3 regions of the Tissierella carlieri genome follow, and region 1 is predicted to be linked to each of the others. Evidence: riboswitches for the same ligand, from Rfam matches in the RefSeq annotation. Region 1 holds a riboswitch; each other region holds the start of a gene.
What was found. A riboswitch is a leader RNA that binds a small molecule or an ion and turns the genes downstream of it on or off. The one in region 1 is predicted to bind cyclic di-GMP.

Region 2: it holds a riboswitch for cyclic di-GMP, as region 1 does, so the genes downstream of both, KQI38_RS06895 (transglutaminase-like domain-containing protein) here and KQI38_RS22230 (type II secretion system protein) in region 1, are expected to answer to the same signal.
Region 3: it holds a riboswitch for cyclic di-GMP, as region 1 does, so the genes downstream of both, KQI38_RS00335 (sigma-70 RNA polymerase sigma factor region 4 domain-containing protein) here and KQI38_RS22230 (type II secretion system protein) in region 1, are expected to answer to the same signal.

What each region holds. Positions count from the first base shown of each region.
Region 1 is NZ_JAHLOH010000016.1:127,389-130,568, forward strand. It holds gene KQI38_RS03120 (type IV pilus twitching motility protein PilT) at 1-229, shown strand, start outside; gene KQI38_RS03125 (type II secretion system F family protein) at 241-1,443, shown strand; cyclic di-GMP riboswitch class I at 1,556-1,647, shown strand; gene KQI38_RS22230 (type II secretion system protein) at 1,866-2,282, shown strand; gene KQI38_RS03135 (hypothetical protein) at 2,664-3,119, shown strand; gene KQI38_RS03140 (prepilin-type N-terminal cleavage/methylation domain-containing protein) at 3,142-3,180, shown strand, end outside.
Region 2 is NZ_JAHLOH010000025.1:31,580-34,759, reverse strand. It holds gene KQI38_RS06905 (UvrB/UvrC motif-containing protein) at 1-163, opposite strand, end outside; gene KQI38_RS06900 (CtsR family transcriptional regulator) at 176-637, opposite strand; gene KQI38_RS06895 (transglutaminase-like domain-containing protein) at 739-1,524, opposite strand; cyclic di-GMP riboswitch class I at 1,537-1,611, opposite strand; gene KQI38_RS06890 (hypothetical protein) at 1,802-2,668, opposite strand; gene KQI38_RS06885 (TasA family protein) at 2,726-3,180, opposite strand, start outside.
Region 3 is NZ_JAHLOH010000004.1:35,060-38,239, reverse strand. It holds gene KQI38_RS00345 (recombinase family protein) at 1-13, opposite strand, end outside; gene KQI38_RS00340 (hypothetical protein) at 107-487, opposite strand; gene KQI38_RS00335 (sigma-70 RNA polymerase sigma factor region 4 domain-containing protein) at 1,050-1,520, opposite strand; cyclic di-GMP riboswitch class I at 1,918-2,005, opposite strand; gene KQI38_RS00330 (hypothetical protein) at 2,085-2,258, opposite strand; gene KQI38_RS00325 (S8/S53 family peptidase) at 2,301-2,543, opposite strand; gene KQI38_RS00320 (M56 family metallopeptidase) at 2,704-3,180, opposite strand, start outside.

The DNA of each region.
Region 1 (3,180 bases):
TGGAAGAGTGGCTGCCTTTGAAATAATGGTAGCAACATCAGCCATAAGAAATTTAATTCGAGAAGATAAGATTCATCAAATAGATACAGCGATACAGACAGGAGCAAAATATCAGATGCAGCCTATGGATTCATCATTACTTGAGCTCTATAAAAGAGGATTAATATCTAAAGATATAGCTTTAATGCAGGCGATAAATCAAGAAAATATTAGAAAATATATTATTTAGGATGTGACCTTATGATATATAAGTATAAAGCAGTATCTCAAGATGGAGAAATGATAGAAGGATATTTTGAAGGAAATGAGAAGTCGGATGTATTAGCAATGCTAAAGGGAAATAACTATCTGACGGTTTCAATAGAGAAGGACATAGAGGCTGAAGCACAGATAGATATCTTTTCTAGCAAAGTTAAAAAGAAAGATCTAGCAGTATTTTGCAGACAGTTTTATACAATGTTAGATGCTGGTATTGGCATAGTAAAATGTATAGAAATATTAGAGAAACAATCTGAAAATAAAAACTTAATTAAGGCATTAGGAGCATTATATGAAAATGTTCAGAAAGGGTTTACCTTATCTGAAGGAATGAAAAAACATCCCAAGGTATTTCCAGCACTCCTTATAAATATGATTGAAGCAGGAGAAGTCAGTGGAAACTTAGATACAATAATGGAAAGAATGGCAGTACATTATGAGAAGGAAAACAAATTGGAAAACAAAATTAAATCAGCTTTAATATATCCAATAGCATTAGCAGTAGTTTCCATTGCAGTGGTTATATTCTTATTAGTAGCTGTTATGCCGACTTTCATAGGTATGTTTGAATCTAGCGGACAAGCATTACCAGTTCCTACGCAGGTTTTACTTAATATAAGTAGTTGGCTAACAAATTTCTGGTATATATTTATAGTAATAGTTATAGGAATGATAGCAGGATTTGCCACTTTTAAGCAAACACCTATTGGCAGGAATTTTTTAGATACATTAAAGCTCAAAATCCCAATAGTAAAAGATACAAATGTAAAAATAATTACATCAAGATTTACAAGGACTTTATCAACTCTAATATCTAGTGGTATTCCTTTACTTCAATCCATAGATGTGGTAGCTAAAGTGGTGGGAAATAAAGTAATACATGATAGATTAGCAATAGCAGCTGAAAATGTAAGAAAAGGAGTTGCTTTGTCTAGAGCAGTTAACGAAGTGGGAGTATTTTCACCAATGGTAGATTCCATGATAAAAATAGGAGAAGAATCAGGTTCTCTTGATGATATATTATACAAGACAGCAGATTTCTACGATGATGAGGTAGAAGTAGCTCTGCAAAGAATGACTAGCTTAATGGAACCTCTTATGTTAGTTGTTATGGCAGTGGTCATTGGGTTTATAGTTATAGCTATGGCAATGCCAATGTTTGATATGGTGAATACCATACAATAATAAATAATTGAAAATGAACAGTTCACAATTAAAGTGAATTATTAATTTACCAAATATTGACAATACAAAGGGATTATTATAATATAAAATAAATTAAATTAGCGAAAAATGAATATTTCCTCGGCAAAGTTAAGGAAACTTAGCGACGCAAAGCTTGAGTCTAAGGTTATCCAATAGGATAATGATGATCGTTCAGCTGCATAAATAGTTGTATTATTTATGCAGCTTTTTTGTACGATAAAACTGTTTTGATAAATTAAACTTGTAAATTTCTTTGTTTACAAATGAACAGAGTCTGCAGATTTTAAATTGTACATTGTATACTGAGCATTGTGAATTGATAGAATGGTGGTGATTTAGGAAAGAGATCATTGTTGTAATTATATAATTATTTTTAAAATAAAAATTAAGGGGGAAAACAAATGTTGAAATGGATTAACAAGAAAAGAAACAGAAAAGGATTTACTTTAGTTGAGTTAGTGGTAGTTATTGCAATATTAGGGATATTGGCAGCTATAGCTGTACCTAAATTAGGTAAGTCAAGGGTTAATGCAGCTATTGCGGCACATAATGCTAATGTTAGAACACTTGAGTCAGCAGCTACAATGGCGGTAGCAGATAATAAAGTTCAAGAAGAAGAATCTTGGAATGGAACAAAGGATGAAGGGTCTGAGGATTATATGCAAGAATGGCCTAAGATATCTGAACAGTTAAAAGGTAAATCAGTCATATTTGAAGACGGAACTGATAATACGGTTGGAGATGAATATACAGTTACTTTTAAAGATGATGGTTCTTTTATAGTTTCACCTGGAAAGATTAAAGAATTAAAGGAGTAAATAGCATCAATAACAGAACTTATAAAATATGGAAATATAAATTGTACTGCAATAAATATTTACTAACTATTTAAATTCGCACAACAAAATAAGCTAAATAAATAACCATGATAATTTGTATATACGGACTACTAATAGATTCATCTTAAAAGGTATGCATATATGAGTGTACTGCAGGGGCATTCCCTTACTCCTATTATCCTAAATGTAGTACAATCCTTAAATGGTATGACTTAGTACTTTATAATTCTAAAGGGAAAATACAGATATTGTAGGGAGATTTTCTCCCTACAGTGTCAAACTACTGTGCTATGTAACGAGATGTCTAAGGACATTTGGTTAGATAGTATAGATGATATAAATTGATTAAAAGGTGATAGGATGAATTATATAAATAAGAACCTAAAAAGAGTTAAAGGTTTTGTATTGCCAGTAGTTTTAATGGTAATGGTAGTATTGTCAATTTTATTTATTTCGATTATAACAATTGCCCAATCAAATACTAAGCAAGTTACAACTCAAGAAGATAATTTAAGAGCATATTATTTAGCTAGATCAGGTATAGATATAGCATATGCGGCTTTGATGGAGGAAAAAGATGGTGATTTAAAGATATATAAGTTTATAAAAGATACGAAAGATACCTTGACTCATAAAAAACTTGCTTTACCTAATGAGATAAATCCTGTTGGATATGTAGATATAGAAATCTCAAAGGAAGATGATGAAATTAAAATTCATGCTGCTGCCAAAACAGCAAAGGGATCTGGAACTTCATCTTTATCACTTTATATTGATAAGAATAATCTTAGTAGGACTAGATGGATAAAAGAATAATATAAGATCAAGAGGGATCTGTATGAATAAAAGAAAAGGATTTACTTTAATAGAATTGATT
Region 2 (3,180 bases), on a different contig from region 1:
TAAGCCCAGTAAAAATCTTTTGAAAAGAGAAAGGAAACTCAAAATCTAAATCGTTATTTTTCTTAGCACAAGAATCACATAGATGCATTTCTTCTATACTACCATTGATTATTTTAGTAAAATGAATAGTTGCATTGTTTTTTTCACAGGCCTGACATAACAAGAATAACACCTCCTATTTAACAAGAATAAGCAAAATGTTTTTTAAAACATCAGCTCTTAATTTATTACGATTATTTACATCTTCTTTATTTAAAGCCCTATCTCCTATTGCAGCTTTCATAATATCGCCTTCTCTCTCGCTAATAAATCCTTCTTCAATTAGTCCATCAATTATATGATATGCTTTATTTTTTGTAATTGATTCACCAATAATGTCAACTATAATAGTATTAATATCTTCATTTTCATCTATTCCTACTTTTATAATCTTAATATACCCACCTCCACCCCTTCTACTCTCAATATAATAGCCTTTATAAGGGGTAAATCTGGTGGTTAATACATAATTTATCTGGGAAGGTGCACAATCAAACCTTTCAGCTAATTCATTCCTCTGTATTTCTATTGTACTATCTTCCGCCATCTCTATCATAGATTTAATAAATCTCTCTATCATATTACTTAGGCCAGGCATATAAATCCTCCTTTGACTTTGACTTTCTTTGTCCTTCTTGTCAAAAATATTTGCTCTGCTGGATTTTTCTCATCTTTAAGAGCAAATAAAATTTTATTATACTAATATTCTCTTACATTATTATACTCAATAGCATCTTTAATCATACTAATCTTTACATTATCTTTTTTCAAAGCAGCATCATATGTGGTATCTATAACAACCCACTTCCCATCTAAGAACACCTGATTCCAAGCATGATATTCTTTTAAATCACTCTTATATCCTTTTACTAGTTTAGTTGGTATTCCAAGGGATCTTAGCATACCCGCAAAAAGAGCTGCATAATCATAACATATTCCAGATTTATCATCTAATACCTTATCGATTTCTGGTACGTAATCATTTGATAATCCCTTAATTTTATTATAATCATATTTTATATTATTTACAATATATTTATAAATAGATTCTATTTTTTCCTTATCTGTGTTTTTTCCCTTAGTTAGATTTTGGGCCAATTCTATTACTTTTTCCTTATCATCCCAATAAACTGGTTGTGTAGAAGCCAAATATATTTCACTTAAATTATTATTTATAACATTTATATCCTGTTTTTGAACTACCTTATATTTATCTCCAGATGTATTTTGCAATATTTTTATTGTATATGTTCCTTTTCCTAATTGTAGAGGAATTATTTCAACTGTTTTATTTAGACTATAATAGTACTTTTCACTTTCTTTTTCAACCATAATTCTCATACCTTTATCCTCTTTTAAACTTTCAACTTTAACAAGATTGTCATCTAAAGCCGATATTGTATATAGAGATTCCCCAATAGCTTGTCCTGCAAAAGCAAATAGAAAAACAAGTATATATATTATGGAAAAATATCTTCTTTTCATTTAAACTCTCCTTTCGGTAGCTGGCTGCCTTCTTTAGGCCCTATAGCTTTGCGTCCTTGAGTTTCCTCAAGTTTGCCTTTATCGCTTGACAGTTTACAAAAGATATTCTTACACTTTTGTACTTGTCATATAATTTGAATATTAAGTTAACATAATTCTAACATATTAATTCCAAGGTTTAAAAGTTAATTTTTTGTAATAATTTAATTCTATTTTATTTAAATATACACATCTTAGATGCCTATATAAACAAAATAGCTGGAAGATTAGTTTCCAGCTATTTTTTCCTCTTAAATCCCATCTGAACTCCTATGAATAAAAATAACATTCCTGCACCGTAGAATAAGCTAGATGGAATTTCACCAGTTCTTGGCATTTTCAAAACTGATTGTGGAATTTTCTCTTCTATTATTTCTTCCTCTTCAATTATTTTAGGTGCAACTTCTGGAATTTTCTCTCCTATTATTTCTTCCTCATTTTCTTCTGGTATTGTTTCCGGAATCCTATCTTCTATTATTTCTTCCTGTTCCTCAAATTCCTCTGATTCCTCTGGTTTTTCTGGTTCTTCTGGTTCTTCTGGTTTTTCTGGTTCTTCTGGTTCTTCTGGTTCTTCTGGTTCTTCTGTTGGAACATCAGATTCAGCTATAAAAATCCACTTTACCTCTACTCCCGCACCCTGAAATTCATTACCTGTTTCTGGTCCCGGTAAATAAACTGCCGCATTTAAATCCTTAATATCATTAGGATTAAATACTCCTAAACTGATACTAGAAGTAGCAAAATCTTTCATCGATCCAGAGTAAACTATATTCCCATGAAGATACACTGTCAAATTTAATTGTTCAAATAAATCTATATCTCCTTCTTCTGGAATTGGACTCATTCTTTCCGCCCTCATATATAGATAAAATGACGATCTGTAATTATTTTTTATAGTGATCTTGGCCTCTTTTGTATCACCTGGATTTAATCTATTTAAATCAAACAATTTTGTACTAGTTGGTATTATCTCCAATCCTAAATCAGTTCCTATTAGCTCCAAGTCTTCAGCATAAGAAATACTACGACCAAATGAATTTAAAGTTCCTAGAACTAAGGAAAGAACTCCTATAAAGATAAATGTTTTAGATAAAAATCTCCTCATATCCTACCCTCCTTACGAGGTATTTCTAAGGAAGGCATATGCCTTCCTTAGATTATATTATGGTAATACTTCTAGACCTAGATCAACTGGGTTAATGCCCCATTGGTCATTGATTGCACCATTAGTTGCTTGAATTGCTTCAGCTTCTACTGTTAATGTAAATGTAGCATCTTGATATTCATTCCCCATTTCTCTGCCTTTAAATTTTACTTCTTCTATTACATTTGATGTAGCAGCTCCTGGCTGTACTATATTTTTATAATAATACCATCCATCTCCACCGTCAATCCAATCAGATAATATTGTGTATTCTACAACATCAACTGGTAATTCCGGATTAAATTCAGGAGTTAATTTAACTCTTATATATGCTCTTTTTGAACCAATATTCTCAACACGCACTACCTTAGAATGTGTATCTCCTGGATTCACATTTTCTATACCATTCTCTGGAAACTCATCAATTAAATTAATATCAACTGTACCTGCTTTAAAAGTATTTACTACCGGCT
Region 3 (3,180 bases), on a different contig from region 1:
TCTTTTCCTTCATAAATAACCCTCCGTTCTAATTCTAAAAAAACAGGCGAGAGGAATATTGTATCCTATCGCCTAATCAATGCTTACTCATGTAGCTCAGCAGTGACTACAACATCTGAAGTTCTGCCTCTACCACTTGCCTCTCTTCTTCATCTAAAAAAGCTTGATACTCCGCTTCATCCACAATCAGAAATTCGACTGTATCTTTCTCACCCATCTGCATAGGGAGCAAGTCTTTCAGAATCTCCTGCAGTAGTTTTTGATCCGGGCATTGGTTGATGAATTCTCTGAAAGTATTCAAAACCAAGCGGTCAGCAATATCCGTTAAAATCATTTTATCTGTGTTTTCCTTGTGCAGCATGATGAAACTGGCAATGTTAGACGGAGTATTATCAAAATAATATGCTTTACGGTTTCCGTCATAGTCGTATACATAGCCAATAACCATATCCTTGCCAATTAGCTCATCCATTTTTTGATTTTCCATAATGATTCCTCCTTGTTCTTTTTTCTGTTTAATCTTACAAGGATGCTGCAGGGAATAAATCCCCTGCAGCATAGTTTCTAAGATCAAACGATCTGCTTGTTCTTCATTTTAAAACTATTACAATGCTTCTATTCGACACTACTTCCCGAAGCACAAAAGCCTTACGGCTTACAGGGCGGCAACATAAATGATTTGCTGGTTAAGCAAACGCCATAGGAATTTCACCTCTCCCAGGATCTCTGCGAGCCGCCCCCATTGCGATGTCTGTGGCTGGGCGGAAGTAGCATTATCACTGTCCATTTCATTGCGATACGGTCCACCACAGACCGTTTTATGAACGGGCTTTATCGCTCGTAACCTTCGATGCCATCGGTTCGACGGATGTCCGTTACCCATCCGCAGGCAGTCTTGGCGCGCCCATCAAAGTCGCTGCCGCTCATCACGGCTGAACAGCTCATGTATTTAAGTTACCGGATATGAAATTTTCAAGGAGCAAAAGGGAGAATAAAAAAACCCCCTCACTTACTTCCACGTTGAGTGAGGGGGGTGCACGGAAATATTTTTATTTTTCTATAAGTTTTTTTAATTTATTAAGAATTCTAACCTTTCTGTCATGAATAGTCATATAGGGAATATGTGTTTCTTTCGATAATTGTCGCTCGCTCTTACCTTTAAAATATAACTCGGTGATTAGCTCTTGTTCCGCTGGAGTAAGTAGTTTTAGACAGGTCCTCATTTTCTCAATCATTATTGACTTTACTGCCGCATCCTCAACACTTTCACCTTCAGCTGCAAACTGCCGATTCTCCACCAATAGCCGTTCATAGGAATCCTCGCGGCTTGGTATGTAAGTTACAGTTTGCCTTGCATAATCAATTCTGCATCGTTCTGCCTTCAGGTCATATTGTTGATACTCCATCTTTCGGTCACTTTTTTTCAACACCTCAATAATTTCTTTACTTAAGTCAGGATATTCCTGGCTATAATTTGTTCTTCTTTTTCGTTTAACCATAGGGCTTGTCCTCCATTTCATGATTTTTAAATCCAAAATGAAGAACAAGCGGCGGAGATCTACAGCGGGTCAGTTCCAGCAGTTTTTTATATAAAATAAAAGGCTTCCAATCGAAAAGTAACCTTATTGGTCGGAACTGGTGCCTTTTTGTCGAACAAAAAAAGCCAGCAGAATGCCTTTGGCAAACTGTTGGCTTCTTGTAATATGAAGTTGTTAGAAGGCCATATGTAGATAGAACATCTTCAATTCAACCTCCCAAAAAAACATATGTGTATGAGATTCATCTTTGTACCTCACTTTCACCTTGGTCAATAGCAAAAGGGTGATATCCAATAAAACATGTTCAATCAAAAGCCGCTTATGCATAAAAAGACCTGCCCTTTTAGAAAAGAGCAGGTCTTTTTTATGACTTGGAACTTCTGGCAGCCAGGCTATCATAATGCAACAGCATCTTAGATCCTATAGCTTTGCGTCCCTGTCTTTTGACAGGTTTGCCCTTAACTCTATTTATATCTTAAATTATATAAAATATAAGGTTAATAGGAAATTCAAAAGTACAGAAAAATAAAAACTACCATCAATAATCTAGCTATTATATTCTTCATGATACACTCCAAAAAACGAATCTTGACATCCACTAACTACATCGATTCCATCGATTGGTTTTTCACAATAAATATGATCAGTAGGTTGTAAAAATCCAAATGTATCATGTTTAACACCTATAACAGAATTCAGAGAGGCCGGAAATGTGAGCAAATCATCATTACTATACGCTGAGACAACAATAATTTCGCTTTTCTAGTTTTCAGTCATAAGTTCTACAAATCTGACTCTGTCAGTAAATTGAACTGATCCCATGCTGAGATTAATAACATCAATATCATTTATAAGACACCAATTTAACGCGATAACAAGTTTTTCGAAATTTACTGGCTCAAGAGTATGCTCAAAAATCTTAATACTATATATAGTAACTCCATACTCACATTTTTCATCAATAACTGATGCTATTCTCGTGGCGTGACCTATACCGTCTGGCATGAACGGCTTTCACTTCTATGTCGGCAACTTCATAACAATAACAATTCTTCAGGATTAATAACGGATTTACACCATCATCAATAATCGAAACATAGTTCTGGTACTTCTCCAGAGTTTTTTATAATAATTATTGGATGACAAAGATGAATGGATGATGCTCTTAATTATTATGTCGAAGTGCTTCTACATCCCGTTCATCATGTATTTGATAAATAAGATTTTCTACACTTAGCTGTATCCGCTTATTGCTATATTGCTTTTCTAACCTGTCAATTTTGGATTCTAAAGCAGCCTTACCTCCAACCAATTCATCTTCACTCTTGCTATAGATAAATGCTCGAACTCCATTTATTAATCCCATCAAGGCCCGGTCACGCTCTGCGACAGTAAGGTTATTTTCATCAAGTATATCATAGCATAGGGTATATTCAATTGTCGCTTGGAAAGTTGTCATTTCTGTATTACCTCCAGATATTGGAGTAGTCAACTCTCGATTTATGCTGTTAGATATATACGGACGCATAACTTCATCTGTATACTGCTGCATATGTTTTACTGCATTTTCAGTGATAGATGCATTTAATGTGATACTTAAGAAGTGCAGATCTTGCTGTGTCAATGTTACTGGATAAGTTCC